Regions from separate parts of the Desulfitobacterium dehalogenans ATCC 51507 genome, predicted to be linked through region 2. Evidence: riboswitches for the same ligand, from Rfam matches in the RefSeq annotation. Region 2 holds a riboswitch; the other holds the start of a gene.

Region 1 (8,208 bases), 1.2 Mb from region 2:
CAGGCAAGCAATCTTCGCGAAAAGACTGCAGCGGAGTCGGGTTGGAAACAGGACGTTTCCAACCGCCCATTGAGAACAAGTGCGAAAGCAGTGCTTTCGAGGAGCGATTTGGGCACGAAACCCGGGCGAGGGTTTCGCCCAAGCCGCAATGCCACAGAGACTGCTTAGCGGCGCAGGTGGACCCGACGCAGCGTAGGTCTTGAGTGATTAGATTGCTCCGCGCAGCTAATGGAGTGAACGCCGAAAGCAAAATCCTGGAGAATTACCTTCGGCCCTTTTCAGAATAGAAAGTATTGACAGTATAGGTTTATCGGGATAAACTTATCATAGGTTTATTTTGATAAACCTATATACTTAACTCATGGACAGGGAGGGTGTAAACTGTGGAAGAATTTAAGCTGTTTGATGCGGAGTATAAATTCCTCGATATTATTTGGGGCCTTGAGCCTATCAACTCAACGGAACTGACCAAAGTCTGCCGGGATAAGCTGGGCTGGAAAAAGCCGACCACCTACACCATGCTGCGTAAGCTTTCCGAGCGGGGATTATTAAAAAATGAAAACGCTACGGTGACCACCATCGTCAAGCGGGAACAAGTCCAAAAGTACGAAAGCGAGGTGCTCTTGGAAAAGTCCTTTGATAATTCCCTTCCCGCTTTTTTAGCCACCTTCCTCAAGGATAGGAAACTCTCCCGGCAGGAGGCCGAGGAAATGAAGAAGATGATCGAGGAGGCGACGAAATGAGCAGTTTGCAGGGTGCATTGACAACCGTTCTGAACATGAGCATTACGGCGTCCTATGTTGCCGTTGTCGTCATACTGATTCGTTTCTTTTTAAGAAAGGCCCCTAAAATTTTCTCCTATGTCTTGTGGTCGGTTGTTTTGTTTCGGCTTCTTTGTCCCTTATCCCTGACTTCAGACTTTAGCTTTTTAGGGCTAATCGACAGGAATTTGCAAAGTGGTGCCGACGTGTTGGACTATGTTCCTCAACATAATGCGATGACGCCGCGGCCCACCATGCCGTCCGGCAGTGCCGGTTTCGAGCCTGGGGTCAATGCCTCCTTGCCCCAGATCACACCCATGACAAGTTCAAGCCCGATGCCAATCGGGATGGATATCTTGAGCTTGCTCTGGCTGGCAGGTATTGCGGCACTGATGTCTTACAGTATCATTTCCTATATAAGGACAAAACGGCTGCTGCAAACGGCTACCCTGGTTAAAGACACTATTTACGAATCCGATCGGCTTACGACAGCCTTTGTGTGCGGGTTTATCCGTCCGAAGATTTATGTGCCTCTGGGTGTAGCCGGGGCTGATCTGGATTATATCCTGGCTCATGAGGAAACCCATATTAAAAGAAGGGACTATCTCCTGAAGCCTCTTGCTTTTTTTGCCCTCATTCTTCATTGGTTTAATCCCCTGATCTGGCTGTCTTTTGTCCTCATGAGCCGGGACATGGAAATGTCTTGTGATGAAAGCGTTCTCAGCAAGATGGGCGAGGAAGCGAAGAGGGGCTACTCCAGCTCTTTGCTGGCTCTTTCCGTAAAAAGAAACGGACTTTTCACCATAAACCCTCTGGCCTTTGGGGAACTCCATGTGAAAACAAGGATTAAAAATATCCTTAATTATAAGAAGCCTAGGTTTTGGGTTCTGATCGCTTTGGTCATTGTCATGGGCGCTATGGTATTCACTTTGGTAGCCGATCCTGCCGATCAGGAACCGGATCTGTCCTTCCTCAATCCGAATAATCTGGCATCCCTCCTTATGCAAGGGGAGGGAGTACAGATTAGCGAAGCGGGGTATTCTTATCCCATCATAGTGTCCAGTGCGGAGTTGGGAAAATGGCTGTCCTCGGCTGCGGATGACTGGAAGAAAAAAGAGGTCCCCACACCCTTTGACCTTACACCCTCCATCACTATTCATGTGAATGCGGATAACGAGATTCGCTTTTTTGACGAAGAACCGACTCTAGCTATGATTCAATCCGGTGATCACTATCGTTACTATGCCATTCCCAAGCAAGATTTCCAAGTTATTCAGCAAATAGCCCTGCTGGCCTATCCCAAGATCCAAAGCCTGACCATGTCAAAGTGGGAAAAAGGAGAAGAGGTCGCTTCCGTGACCAGCATAGACAGCACTATTTTGGAGATGGTGGTACATCTGGCCCAGGAAGAAGAGAATTCTCCTTTTCTCTTAAGATACTCCAGTGTGAATGATACGCCGGATGTGGCCGATTATATGCGAATCGTTTTGGAAGGCCCGAATGCTGCCTATACTTATTTCCTCTACACTGAGGATGGAAAGAACTACGCTATTGAAAAACCCTATGAACGCATCTATAAAATCAGCCCGGATACGGCCCAGGCAATCATCGACCTGTTTAAAAAAGCTGGGGATAGGTCCCAGGCAAGAGCCGCCTATGATCTGGAAAAAAGCCTTAACATCATCATGTCTTCTCCCCTAAGCTCCTCCAATCCACAAGATTACATCCGTACCCATCAGGATGAGTATGAAAAGATCCTGAAATATGGGGGTGAAGAGGCTTTGCAATACATGTTGAACCAGTTTGAGCAAGGGAAGGGGGAGGGCTTAAGAGGACATATTATGATGGAACTATGCAAGGATATCTTGAGAGAGCGCAATGGCATTACTGATGAATCTCTTTCTCCTCAGGAATGGTATGAGGCCTTATCCAAGCAGAAAAGGATTATGCTCCCAGATTATACCCATGAGGGAGAGGACGAGGTGGAGAAGCTCGTCTATAGAACGGAAACTGAAAGAAATTCCCAGCCTCAGCGAGGGTTTACGGTGGTTGCCCCGAAAATCTTCGGCAGTTATGAGGAAGGGGAGTTCCTTAAAGTTTTTGTGACGACCTATAGTTCCACTTATACCATCTATAATGATGGCGTTAGAGAAATAGGAGGCAGTGTGATTCCTTCTGCCCACACCTATAAAAAGGACAGCAAGGGGAATTATGTTCTTTTGACTTATGAACAGGCCGGAGACGGGGCTAACTTTTTTACCTCCATTCGCAGCTTTTGCACCCTGCCGGTATCAGGTAAACCCATTAGCGGACTGGCTGAGAAAATCATTCATTACAGCAATGATGAGGAACTCCTGAAGCTTCAACTTGAGAACTTAACTAAACATTTGCGGAAAAACGGCGTAACCAATCCGATAATCGTCAAGCCCGGGAATAATACCATTTAAATAGTCTAAGGCTCTGGCTTGGGGGAAGAACTCTTGAAATACTTATTTATGATATTTTCCGGTACATTCCTTAATCTGTAGTTCAATCACCGCAGTGCCTTTCACCATATTTTCCGGAAGCTCCTTACCAGCAAACTGCGGTGTGTATTTTTCAACTAATCTGTTTAGAACCTCACGTTTATAGGGGATATCTTCCAGAATATGTGCAGTTCCTATTACAACCACGCTGTTGTAAATGGCCTCTGTATCGCAGGCCATCCCTTCACCCGGCTGCAATCCCAACAACTCATCCACTTCAAAGCAAACCTTTGGATTATCCTTCACATTGTCAATCTTTAATCCCTTGGGCAGTCCGTGCATATAAATAGTTCCGTTATAGTATAGAAAATGCATGGCAGTGACATAAGGATATCCGTCTCCGCGAACTGTTCCGAAGCGTCCAATATCCGCTCTTTGCAGGAGTGTGTCAATCTCCTCTTTTGTTAATTGAAAGTGTTTCATCCTGTTTTGCATACATCATTCCTCCTAATTTTTATACATAAGGATGCCCCCGGTTTTTCCGATTGCTAACCATATGCTTTTATTATATGCTAGAAGTGTACCTGTCAAAAGGTACACTTCTAGCATATAATTATGGGTACACTGAATGAGGGATGTATGAACAATGATTTATATTGACAAAGAAATGGACACACCTTTATATGAACAGATTTACAGGCAAATACAAGAGGACATAATTTCCGGAAATCTTTCCCCGGGGACGCTGCTGCCCGGAATCCGAACTTTATCAAAGACGTTAGGTGTCGCGCGTAATACCGTGGATAAGGCCTATACACAACTAGCGGTGGAGGGGTATATTTGCCCTCGAAAAGGTGCGGGTTTTGCCATAGAAAGCATCAGAGATTCTAAAAGGAGCGGTGAAATTCAAAATTTGTCCTGTGCGGTGACTGATGATTCAGGTCACGAGACAGAAGAGAGAAACCTTCCCTATGATTTTCAATATGGAAGTTTTCCTGACGAGTGCTTTCCTAAAGCGGCATGGAAAAAGTATATGCTGGAGGTGCTATCCTCACCCGATTCGTCATCTTATATGACGCAGTATCAGGATAAACAGGGGAACCGTTCCCTGCGCTGTGAACTTCGGAACTATTTGTACCAGACCCGCGGGGTGGTTTGTACAGAAGCCCAGATCCTCATCGGCTGTGGTCTGCATTATTCGCTGGATATTTTATGTAAGCTGTTTGCAAGCCATAAGAGGATTGCCATGGAGGAACCGGGATATAACGGAGCCAAAGAGGTATTTCAAAACAATGGGTTTTTGATACGCCATATTCCATCTACACAAGACGGACTTGACTTCTCAGGGCTAAAAACATTGGATGTCCCTGCTGTTTATGTAACACCGTCCCATCAGTTTCCTTATGGAACCGTCCTGCCGATTTCCAAACGACGGGAATTGCTGGAATGGGCAGCGGAAGAAAATGCTTATATCATTGAAGACGATTATGACAGCGAATACAGGTACGATGCAAATCCGGTACCGTCCCTGCAGTCCATCGATGGCAATGACCGTGTTATTTATATCGGCACCTTTTCCAAATCTCTTTCTCCATCATTGCGCATCAATTACATGGTACTCCCTAAACATTTACTTGGGGCCTACCATCAGATGTTTTCTTCTTACAGCAGCCCCGTTACTTGGCTGACACAGGAAGTGCTGGCAAGATTTCTTCGCTCTGGCGATTATACCCGGCATGTGCGCCGGATGTGTGCAGTCTATCGAAAACGGCATGACGTTTTTGTCCAGCAGCTGTCGAAACAATTCGGGCCAAAAATCGTGCTGCACGGGCAAGGTGCAGGGTTGCATTTTTTGTTGGAGTTTTCGGATGGAGTGCATGCCGACCGGTTAATCCTGACCGCAAAGAAAGCAGGAGTCAGGGTATACCCGGTAACCCCGTTCTGGAGTGTTTCGGAAGCCTGCCCCCCCAATATGCTTTTTGCAGGGTACAGCCTGCTGAATGAGGGGCAGATACAAGAGGGAATCCGCCTTTTGAAGCAAGCGTGGGCTCTATAGAAATTATGGTGCAAAATCGGAAGACGTGATACTAAAAATAAAGTACATTTAACCACATAAGAAAAAGGATAGAAGAGCTACAGATATGCTTACCGGGTATTGACAAATTCGCTGGCGGACCTTAAACTAGTAACATATTAAATTAAATACAAATATAATAGAGCAGGCGATCGGTATAAAAGCCGATGGGGCTGGGCTGGGAAACCGGCAGCAGGAAGAATACCTGTGGGACTATAATTGAAATAATTATTGTGCCACAGGTATTTTTTTACCAAAAAGAGGAGGGGTATCTTGAATACCGCAAATAGGAAGGTAAAGGTTGCCGCATTATCCATCGTATCGAATTCGGTGCTGATCATTCTCAAGGTTACAGCAGGTTTGCTAAGCGGATCCATCAGTATTATTTCCGAAGCCATACATTCCGGTATGGATCTCATCGCTTCCATCATCGCATTTTTCTCGGTGAGGATGTCGTCAAAGCCTGCTGATCGGAAGCATCCCTACGGTCACGGGAAAATTGAAAATGTTTCAGGTGTTCTGGAGGGCCTGCTGATTTTTGTGGCAGCCTGCCTTATCATAGCTGAGGCCATAAAAAAGATACAACACCCCGTGGAAATTTCTCAAACATGGGTGGCTATAGCGGTCATGCTGTTTTCCGGTGTTGTGAACACCCTGGTTTCCAGGATTCTCTACAAGGTGGCCAAAGAAGAGGATTCCATAGCGCTGGAGGCAGATGCCCTGCACCTGAAAACAGATGTGTATACCTCTCTTGGCGTCGCGGTTGGCCTTCTGTTGATCTGGATTACGAAAATCAACATACTTGACCCGATTGCGGCCATATTGGTGGCACTGCTGATCATAAAGGAAGCCTTTGTGCTTTGCAAAAATGCCTTCGAACCGCTTCTGGACACAAAATTGTCGGATGAGGACGAAATGAAGATCAAGACTATTATGGATAGCTATCATGGCAAAATATTGGATTATCATAACTTGCGTACCAGAAAATCCGGCAACATCAAATATATTGACTGCCATCTTACGGTTAGTGAGGGTCTGACCATTCGCGAAACCCATGAAATGAGCGATGAAATGGAACGGGAGCTGGAACTGGCCTTGAAGAATACAAATGTCAACATCCATTTTGAGCCAGGAAAGGATGGACAGTGAGCCCGCCCTGCTGATTTACGGTCAGCAGGGCGGCTTCCTGTCAAGCCAATAATTTTTCAATAGTGTGAAGCCGTTTAATTTTAAGAGCTGCCATGATATCCAGGCGGGTATGGTTATCCGTCAAGGACTTACCTAAGATGTTTTCAATTTTATTCAAGCGGTAGCGCAAGGTATTAGGGTGCATGAAGATCGCTTTGGCGGTTTTGTTCACGTCAAATTGGTTCTCGGCAAAGCTCTCCAGGAGGGCTATAAGGGAACTTTCCGGATCATCTTGTTTGTGCAATTCCCCCAGAACATGGACATAGTATTCTTTTAAGTCCTGGAGATCATGTTTATACAGGATTCGTTCCAAGCCGAGTTCACTGAAGAAGGGAACAGGTATTTCTAATAGCTTTCCCATTTCAAAAGCCACTTTAGCTTCCTGATAACTGCGAAAAAGCTCGGTGGATTCGGAATAAACCTGTCCTACTCCACAGGTTACCAGATTATTTAATTCCGTGGTTCTGATTTGAGAAAAAGTTTTTTCAGCAAAACCAAGTATTTCTTCCTTTTGCAAAGCAGATTTATCCGCCTGAAGAGGAACGAGGATCACCAGTTCATTTTGGCGGAGGATGAGTGCCGGGTTTTTATAATAGTTATCGATGAAAATTTCTTCTATGATGCGGGAGAGAAAATCCATAAGATGATGCCCCGGATTATGATGCTCCGGATCAGGAAGGAGAAAAACCATAACCGTATGGGGGCGACTGAAATTCCAGCCCCACACTTCTCCGGTAGCAATGATATCTTCACTGCGTTTAAGGTTTCCGTAAAGCAGATCATAGAGAAAGGCATTTTTAAACTTGCTTTGCTCCTGCTTAAGCTCTAACCGGCTCTGGAGGTGGACGGCATAGAGTGATGATGTATAATCCAACAGGGGTTGAAAGGCTTCTCGATCCGGATTATCTTCATCACTAAGAATGAAAATATACCCAATGACACGGCCAAGGGGAGCAATAGCACGACCTATGGCACGTACCTTAAAAGTACCCGCAGAGATATGACAGAGAAAAAGGCTTTCGTCATGGATCCGAGGGTCATCCAGTTCAACTTGAAAGAATTCACAATCATAGTGAGAAGAGGAGGCAACCAGTTTATAAGCAGAAGTTGAAACCAGTACAGGCCGATTAATGACCTTAGCTAAAGTATGGGTCAGAAGATCTAACCCCTGTCCTGAAGCCATAACCAATTCTTGCATATAATCCGGAACGGAAAATTGCTTGTTCATATAGACCACCTTTCTCACGATTTACCAAGGAAAAGCTCAGGGGTTCATTCTAGGCGACTCTTAAAAGTTAGGGTAGAATGGTATTTATAGTTATAGATTAATTTTGATTCTATAAGGGATGATTGTAAAGTCCTTTAATCTGTATCCCGGAATAAAAAAAGCGTGGCTTTTTTGTACTTGTGAACATATGACCAAAATGGGCGGCAAGCTATACTGATTATAGATTCGGGAGCGGCTCTCGTCAAATAAGAGGAAGTATGTTCCTTTTTTATTGCGAAGAGGCACAGAATTTCGCTCAGGCATGATGGAACGCTGATTTAAAAGGGAGGTTCAAGGTACTATGTCAAGTTTTCTTAAAAAAGTAACGGATAAAACCATAAGCCGCAGGAGTTTCTTAAAAGCAACTGCGGCAGGTACTGCCGGCTTGGCACTGACCGGTTGCGGGAGTGTCTTAGCACCGGCGGGGGGAAAGATCAATGCGGTGGGAGAGGA
Region 2 (8,208 bases):
GGCGGAGCTCAACGGGATGCCAGTACCTTATCCGGAGGGGAGACCTTTCTGGCCTCCTTATCCCTGGCCCTGGCCCTATCCGCACAAATTCAGCTCAAGGGAACGGCACCCCTGGAGTTATTCTTTCTGGATGAGGGCTTCGGAACCCTGGATGACAACCTCCTGGAGGTGGTGATGGATTCTTTGGAAAGGCTCCATCATGACCGGTTATCCGTGGGCATCATCAGCCATGTGGAATCGATTAAGAACAGAGTGCCGGTTAAGCTCATGGTTACCCCGGCCCAAGCTGGGATGGGAGGGAGCAAGGTTGCCATCGAAGTCAGTTGAATAGAATAATATCATGCGGCCATAGGCCCCCAATGAGAGGTAAACAGTAAAAAACATGGACGTGAAAAGGCGGAACAACAAGAAAAAGCCTGAGTAGCGAAAGGAATGCTTACTTTGACACGTCTAAAGGGGGGTACTCTTGTATCTCATGAAATGGAGGATAGCATGAAAAATAAGCTGAGTATTTTTGCTCTCTGCGCAGCCCTTTTAATGAGCGGATGCGGCATCAGCACGACGGCTTCCGGCGGCAATGCCCAACCCGACCATAAGGTTAATCCTACGCAAACAGTAGTCAATCTGGAAAGGGTTCATATGAATAGCCTTGCGACATCGCAATACCCCTATACTGTACAGGAGTTTGATGTTGGCACAGGCACCTATGTATCCCCTGCAGGCAAAAAGATGCCTTATCACCTCAATGGTATAATCGGTGTTCCTGAGGGCTCGGGACCCTTCCCTCTGGTGCTCATTACCCACGGCTCTCATTCAAATGATAACGAAAACCTTCGCTTTGACACAGGTTATCGCTATTTGGTTGAGGCCCTGGCCGAACAGGGTTTTGTAGCGGTATCCATGGATATGAGCAAAGCTTATACCTGGAAATATGGTGATAATGATGATCGCGAAAAATCCCAGTATCTGGCGGCGGAGCATTTAAAGAGTTTGATGCAGGCAGAAAAGGGTGAGCCAAAGGGCTATCCTGTGGAGCTTGCTGGAAAAATTGACTTTGGCAAGATTGGCTTAATCGGACACTCCCGAGGTGGTGAAACTATTTTTGACATTGCCGAGGATATGCAAAATGAAGGAACGCCGGCCCGCGCACTGCTCTGCATTGCACCGACCTTCCTGTTTGCCGACCGTACCTGGCCGGACGCCCAAGTCGCTCTGATTATTCCCGAGTACGATGGTGATGTGATTGGACTGGACGGTTTTGCTCTGTACGACGTACTGGGTGAGAAGACACAAGGAGAACACCTGGCGGTCTATCTCAAAGGAGCCAATCATAATTATTTTAACAGTAACATTCAGCGCAATGATGGGGGGATGCTGGCTTCAACCATGGATCTCTCGGATCAGCTGGCTCGAGAGGAGCAGGAAGCGTTCTTACAAGCATTTGCGGCGGATTTCTTTTACCTCACCCTGCAAAAGGAGGCATCACTTTTACCTCCTGATAAAGCTCAGCCCGAGACAATGTTCGGCAGGAAGGCCTCGGTGCTCTACAGAAACGCTCAGAGCAGGGTGTTGTTGGCGGCTGGGGATACAGCCGGCTATACCACAGAAAACCTGCAGGCAGAAACAAAGAAAGATGCCTGGTATTTTAAGCAAGACGAGCTATTGGTGGACACCATCACCTTCGGAGAGGGAGCGCAGCAATCCCGACAGCTTTTGAAGCTGGGTTGGGCGGACGCTCCCGGGGTTTTTCAACTAGCCCCATCAGTGACGGACTGGAAGGAATATGCCGCATTGGCTCTCGATCTTGTGGTTGATGCCGCGGATGAAAAGAATAGACATCAGGAATATCAGCGCTTTGCAGTACGCATCACCGACGCTCAGGGCAATACGGCCAGAGTAAATCTACCCGATCAATTACAGACACTTATGAGAGCACAAGGGGAGCTTGATTTCACACCGGTTTTTGAAGAGAAAATTTACTTTTGGTCGGTTAAGACACCGCTGGCAAGCCTGATACTCCCCCTATCTTCTTTTGAGGGTGTAAATCTCGCCGAAGTTAAATCCTTAGATCTATTGTTTGAAGATACCCCCGCAGGCTCCCTCCTGATCGAGTCGGTACGGCTACAGTAGTATCTCGTTTTAACTGAGCAGGCGATGCCTTTTTGGCGTGGGGCCGGGCTGCTTTAACGAGCGGCAGCAGATGGATTATCGATACATCTGTGGGACAGTAGTTGTTCCGCAGGTGTTTTTTATACCCTGATGGAACAACCAACTTTTGAAGATGGAGTGCCATAAGAGAAATCTTACACGTCGAAAGGCGAAATGGAGGATTCTTTTATGACAAACAGGCTCATAAGTATGGCGGGACTCACCGCCGACGAAGCCAAGGAGCTTCAGGAGCAATTCGGTAAAAACGAGTTGACCCCACCAAGGAAGGAGAGCTTTCTCAGAAAGACGCTTCATATTATCTGTGAACCGATGTTTTTACTGCTGCTGGTGGCGGCAGCCATCTACTTTGTGCTGGGCGAGCCAAGGGACGGCATGATCATGCTTACCTTCGTGGTGGGCATGATCAGCATCAACGTGATTCAGGAATGGAAAACTGACAAAACACTGAACGCCATGAAAGAACTATCCGCACCGCATGTTACGGTCATCCGGGACGGAAAGGAACAGACCATTGTCAGCGCCGACCTCGTTCCCGGGGATCTCATGATGATTTGCGAAGGGGTGAAGATTCCTGCAGACGGCGTGGTGGTCAAATGTGCCGACCTGTGCGTAGATGAATCTTCCCTCACCGGCGAGGCCGAGGGTGTGTGGAAAGTGACGGGGGAAAATGCGGAACCTTCAGTCGATTACTGGAGGAAAGACTACTGCTACGCCGGCACTCTGGTCATCCAGGGCACGGCCATTGTGCGGGTGGAAAAGATTGGCGCATCCACGGAATACGGTAAAATTGGCAAAAACGTAGCCGCCGCACCACAGGAGGAAACTCCCCTCCAGAAGCAGACCGGCAAGCTGGTCAGGACCTGTGCGGTCATCGCAGGTATCCTGTTCGTATTGGTCGGCGTATTCACTTGGTTTAATATCCCGGACCATGACTTTATGGACCGGCTGGTGGAAAGCATTCTGTCCGGCGTGACGCTGGCCATGGCTATGATTCCGGAGGAATTTCCCGTCATCCTCACCGTATTCCTCTCCATGGGTGCGTGGCGGCTGGCAAAAAAGCATTCCCTTGTGCGCAAGCTCCCCAGCGTGAAGACGCTGGGCGCGGTGTCGGTACTATGTGTGGATAAGACCGGTACCATTACTATGAACCAGATGACCGTTCAGGATATTTGGGTCGCTTTCGGAGACGAACAGAATCTGGTGGAGATCATGGGGCTGGGCTGCGAGACCGATACCTATGATCCCTTGGAGAAGGCGATGCTTGCCTATTGCGAGGCTCACGGTATATCCCGGGAGCACCTCTTTGAAGAAAGCGGCTTTCTTACAGAGTATGCCTTTACCAACGAACTGAAAATGATGGGTCATGTCTGGCGACATGACGGCGAAATCCTGATTGCCGCCAAGGGCAGTCCTGAGCGCATCTTTACTGTTTGCGATCTGACCGATGAACAGCGTGGGGAGGCGGAACGCAGAAATCTGGAGCTTTCCGGCCAGGGCCTAAGAGTTATCGCCATCGCTACGGCCAAGCTGGCTGGCGAAGCAGCGATTCCGGCTTCCATTACCGACTGCCGCCTGACCCTGCTGGGGCTGGTGGGCCTTGCTGATCCGCCGCGTGAGGGAGTGAAGGAGGACATCGCCGTCTGTAACCGGGCAGGCATCCGTGTAGTAATGATTACTGGGGACAACGGTATCACCGCCTCGGCTATCGCTAAAAAATCGGTTGGCCTCACGGCGACGACATCATCACCGGCGATAGGCTTAACGCCATGAGCGACGAGGAGCTGCGGGAGGCCGTCAAGACTTCTTCCATCTTCTCCCGCGTTGTGCCAGAACACAAAATGCGTATCGTCAAGGCATTCAAGGAAAACGGTGAAATCGTGGCCATGACCGGCGACGGCGTCAACGATGCGCCCGCCCTCAAGCACGCCGATATTGGTATCGCCATGGGCAAGCGGGGCAGCCAAGTGAGCCGCGAGGCCGCCGACCTTATCCTGCTTGACGATAACTTCACCACTATTGTAGAGACCGTGAAGGACGGGCGCCGCATCTATGACAATATCCGCAAAGCGGTGGGTTACGGCTTTACCATCCATATTCCGATTGCCCTCGCATCCCTACTGGCCCCATTCCTCGGTATCGCCCCTGCTGCGCTATTACTCCTGCCGTTCCATGTGGTACTGCTGGAAGTTCTCATTGATCCCACCTGCTCCATCGTACTGGAGCGCCAGCCTGCCGAAACCGATATCATGGAACGCCGCCCCCGCGACCCGAAAGCCAAGCTGCTCACCGGCGGTTTGCTGGGCAAAAGCGTACTGCAAGGCTTGGCCGTGTTCGCAGCCTCATTTGGTGCATATCTCACGGTGCTGGCGGGCAACCCCGACAATGCTCCCGCGGCCCGCTCCATGGGGCTTGCCATTGTCATGCTGGCGAATTTGTTCTTGGTACAGGTTAACAGCTCTGACCACGACTTCGCATTCCAGTCTCTCCGCCGCCTTGCCAAAGACGGAGTGATGTGGGCGGTCAACATCGGCACACTGGTGTTGCTGGGCCTTATCCTTTACACGCCGCTCTCCGGTATTTTAAAGCTTGTTGCGTTACCCATGCCCTCGCTGCTGACTGCTTTGGGTCTGGCCGCTGTGTCGGTCTTGTGGTACGAGCTGGTAAAGCTGGTGAATAAACTAACCAAACGGGGGAATATTCCCCATAATACAGAAGGAGCTCAGCCGACTTAAGTCAGGTTATACCAAAGGATTCGAAATCACACACGCAGGTTTGAATCCTGCCCTCTCCGGCAACAAGAAAAGGCATAATTTCCCCTAAAGGGGAATTATGCCTTTTTTTTATTATAGGCTGATGCTCCTGGTCACCGGCCAGGCAGATTCGGCTTAGGATATACCCTTTTTCGACTGAAGGTTTCCGTAATAACACCGGAGAAAATCAACCCAAAGGCAATGGAGCCGGCGATGAGAAGGGTGATGGTGCCTAAACGGACTCCTTCCGTATAATTGTTTTCAATAAATTGCCGGATAGTATCATAGGCCATCCCTCCGGGAACCAGAGGAATGATGCCGGAGATGCTAAAGACCGTAACCGGCATTTTGTACCGTCGCGCAAGGATTTGACTGACGGTAGCGACACTGAAGGCGGCAAACAAAGTGGCGGTGATGATATTTATTTTCATATTCACCGTAAGGGTTACAAAGATAGCCCAGCCCAGCATCCCCACGAGGCCGCCGGTGAGGAGACTTTTACGAGGAACATTAAACAATACTCCAAAAGCCATGGTGGCAAAAAAACTTGCATAAAGTGCGGTCCAATTCATAAATGCGACTCCTTCCTATAACAAGGTAAAAGGGACAGGTTTATTGTCCCCCATTTTCCTACATTAGCACAGCTAAAACCACCGCTACTCCAGTACCGATGGCAAAGGCTGTTAAGAAAGCTTCAGTTCCACGGGCAAGTCCTGCGACAAGATCCCCGGCCATCAGATCACGGACAGCATTCGTGATGATCACACCGGGCACTAAAGGCATGACCGATCCAATAATGACTTTGTCGATCTGAATATCAATACCGAGATAATAGAAAAAATAAGCAATAAAGCCGATGGTAAAGGCAGCAAAGATTTCGGAGAAGAACTTTACGGCAATGCGGCGATTGGATTTGGCATAGAGTAAAAACCCCAATCCACCAGCCGCCACTGAGGGCAAGAAGTCAATTATGGTTCCTCCGAAGGCCAGACTGAAAAAGCCGCTGGCCAGAGCTGCCGCGATGAGCTGCAGCCAGAAGGGGTAAAGAAAGCCGGATTTTTCGATAGTTAAAAGAGCGTCATAGGCCTGCTGAATGGTAAGCTCCTTCTCGCTTAATTTGCGGGAGATTTCATTGACACTGACGATTTTATTCAAATCAATTTGACGCTCATAGATTCTCAGAAACTTAGTCTGCTCCTGATCCCTCTCCTGGCCCTGAAGGGATAAGAAAATTCCTGTGGGTGTAACATAGCTATGAGCTTCAGGAACCGCACAAGTACGGGCAATACGGTTCATGGTATCTTCGATCCGATAGATCTCCGCCCCGCTTTGCAGCATGATTTTACCGGCCAGAAGGCAGACCTCCATGATTTCCCCAATGGTTGAGTTCACTTGATTTCCTCCTATGTAGAAGCGGCGAATTCATGTTGAACCATGGATTAGCTGCTCTATGAATTCCATACACTTTGGATTAAGGAATTTATTCCATACAATGATAGCACAAATTCAAGAGAACCTACAAAATAGAATAGTGATTAATCAGTAAGTATAAAAATGAACAACTTAGTGAAGGTGAGCGTAAGTGGTAAAGAGTGACTAAAAAAAATAAAATACTTAAAAAAGCAATTGAATTATTATGCATATAAATGTATAATTATTAAAACGATAATGAGGAGGTATCGGTGTGAAAGTAGGAATTATCGGAGCCACAGGGTATACAGGTCAAGAGCTGGCGCGTTTACTCCAAAATCACCCTGAAATAGAATTAGCATACTTAGGCTCCTCCAGTAATAGCGGAGCAGTCTATGAGGAGATGTTCCCACAGTTTTCAGGGTTAAGGTCTAGTCAAGGTATGGGGTCAGGGTTAGGAACAGGGAAGCTGGATAATGAGCAGGTGCCGGACTTGGATGTTTTGTTCTGCGCCCTTCCTCATGGACTTACAGCAGACCGAACTGCCCAATGGCTGAACCGAGGCATTAAAGTCATCGATTTGGGAGCAGATTTTCGCCTCAAGGATGCAACAGTTTATGAAAATTGGTATAAAGTAAAGCATCCTGCTAAAGAGCTGATTCCTGGAGCAGTCTATGGTCTTCCGGAATTGTATCGGGATAAAATTGTGGGAAAAGCCCTCATAGCCAACCCCGGCTGCTATCCCACAGCCACCCTCTTAGCTTTGGCTCCACTACTCCAAAAAGGGCTGCTGCAGAAAGATGGACTGATTATCGATGCCAAATCCGGAGTTTCCGGAGCGGGACGTGGTGTTACTTTGGGAAACCATTTCAGTGAAGTCAATGAGAATTTTAAAGCCTACGGAGTAGCCAGCCATCGCCACACACCGGAGATTGAGCAGCAATTAACGGAGGCAGCAGGGTCAGAACTCCTGGTTAATTTTACCCCCCATCTAGTGCCTATGACTCGGGGAATCCTTGCCACCATCTATGCCCAGGTTACACCCGGCGTCACAGAGGCTGACCTTAAAGTCTGCTGGCAGGAGCAGTATGAGGGAGAGGAGTTTGTGCATATTCTTCCGGAGGGAATCTGGCCACAAACAAAATTCGCTTCAGGAAGCAATCATAGTTTTCTCCAGCTTAAAGTGGATTCACGGACCGGGCGGGCTATCCTGATCTCCTCACTGGATAATTTGGTCAAAGGGGCCTCTGGGCAGGCCATTCAAAATATGAATCTGATCTGCGGACTGCCGGAGAATATGGGGCTTAAAATGAGAGGACTTTGGCCATAAATAAGTTCATTCATTCAGTTTGGACCTATTAAATAATAAAGGTAGTGAGTTAAATGGATAAAACAACTCAAAGTACAGAAAGCATATGCGAATCCCAACCCAAGTGGTCCTGGATTCAGGGAGGGATTGCCGCTCCTCAGGGATTCCGGGCAGCGGGAGTCAAGGCGGGGGTTAAATATCCGAATAAATACGATGTGGCCTTGGTTTATTCCGAGGCACCGGCTCAAGCTGCGGGAGTGTTTACCCGCAATAAGGTGAAAGCTCATCCCTTGCTTCTGACCAAAAAACATTTGGAGAATGGCGTGGCTCAGGCTATGGTGGCTAACAGCGGTAACGCCAATGCCTGTGTGGGAAAACCGGGAGATGAGGCCGCCTGGGCTATGGCTGTGAAGACTGCAGAAGTACTGGGAATTGCCGCCGAAGATGTGCTTGTGGCTTCCACCGGGGTCATCGGTGCGGAATTGCCTGTAGAGCGTGTTACCAAAGGGATCGGGGCGGCCTCTCTGGAGATCTCAAAGAAAATATCCCCAGAGGAAGCGCTGCAGAATT

What was found. Region 2 has a riboswitch for nickel and cobalt ahead of DESDE_RS03100 (cation-translocating P-type ATPase). Riboswitches for the same ligand answer to the same signal wherever they lie in the genome.
Region 1: linked by a shared signal. The riboswitch ahead of DESDE_RS09115 (cation diffusion facilitator family transporter) and the one ahead of DESDE_RS03100 (cation-translocating P-type ATPase) in region 2 are both predicted to bind nickel and cobalt.

The regions. Positions count from the first base shown of each region.
Region 1 is NC_018017.1:1,884,060-1,892,267, forward strand. It holds gene DESDE_RS21845 (hypothetical protein) at 1-70, opposite strand, end outside; gene DESDE_RS09095 (BlaI/MecI/CopY family transcriptional regulator) at 384-743, shown strand; gene DESDE_RS09100 (DUF5301 domain-containing protein) at 740-3,208, shown strand; gene DESDE_RS09105 (pyridoxamine 5'-phosphate oxidase family protein) at 3,251-3,721, opposite strand; gene pdxR (MocR-like pyridoxine biosynthesis transcription factor PdxR) at 3,873-5,282, shown strand; NiCo riboswitch at 5,431-5,518, shown strand; gene DESDE_RS09115 (cation diffusion facilitator family transporter) at 5,574-6,449, shown strand; gene DESDE_RS09120 (PucR family transcriptional regulator) at 6,490-7,716, opposite strand; gene DESDE_RS09125 (molybdopterin-dependent oxidoreductase) at 8,057-8,208, shown strand, end outside.
Region 2 is NC_018017.1:655,343-663,550, forward strand. It holds gene DESDE_RS03090 (AAA family ATPase) at 1-327, shown strand, start outside; gene DESDE_RS03095 (alpha/beta hydrolase) at 493-2,130, shown strand; NiCo riboswitch at 2,134-2,230, shown strand; partial or broken gene DESDE_RS03100 (cation-translocating P-type ATPase) at 2,338-4,901, shown strand; gene DESDE_RS03105 (threonine/serine exporter family protein) at 5,033-5,491, opposite strand; gene DESDE_RS03110 (threonine/serine exporter family protein) at 5,550-6,311, opposite strand; gene argC (N-acetyl-gamma-glutamyl-phosphate reductase) at 6,604-7,659, shown strand; gene argJ (bifunctional glutamate N-acetyltransferase/amino-acid acetyltransferase ArgJ) at 7,713-8,208, shown strand, end outside.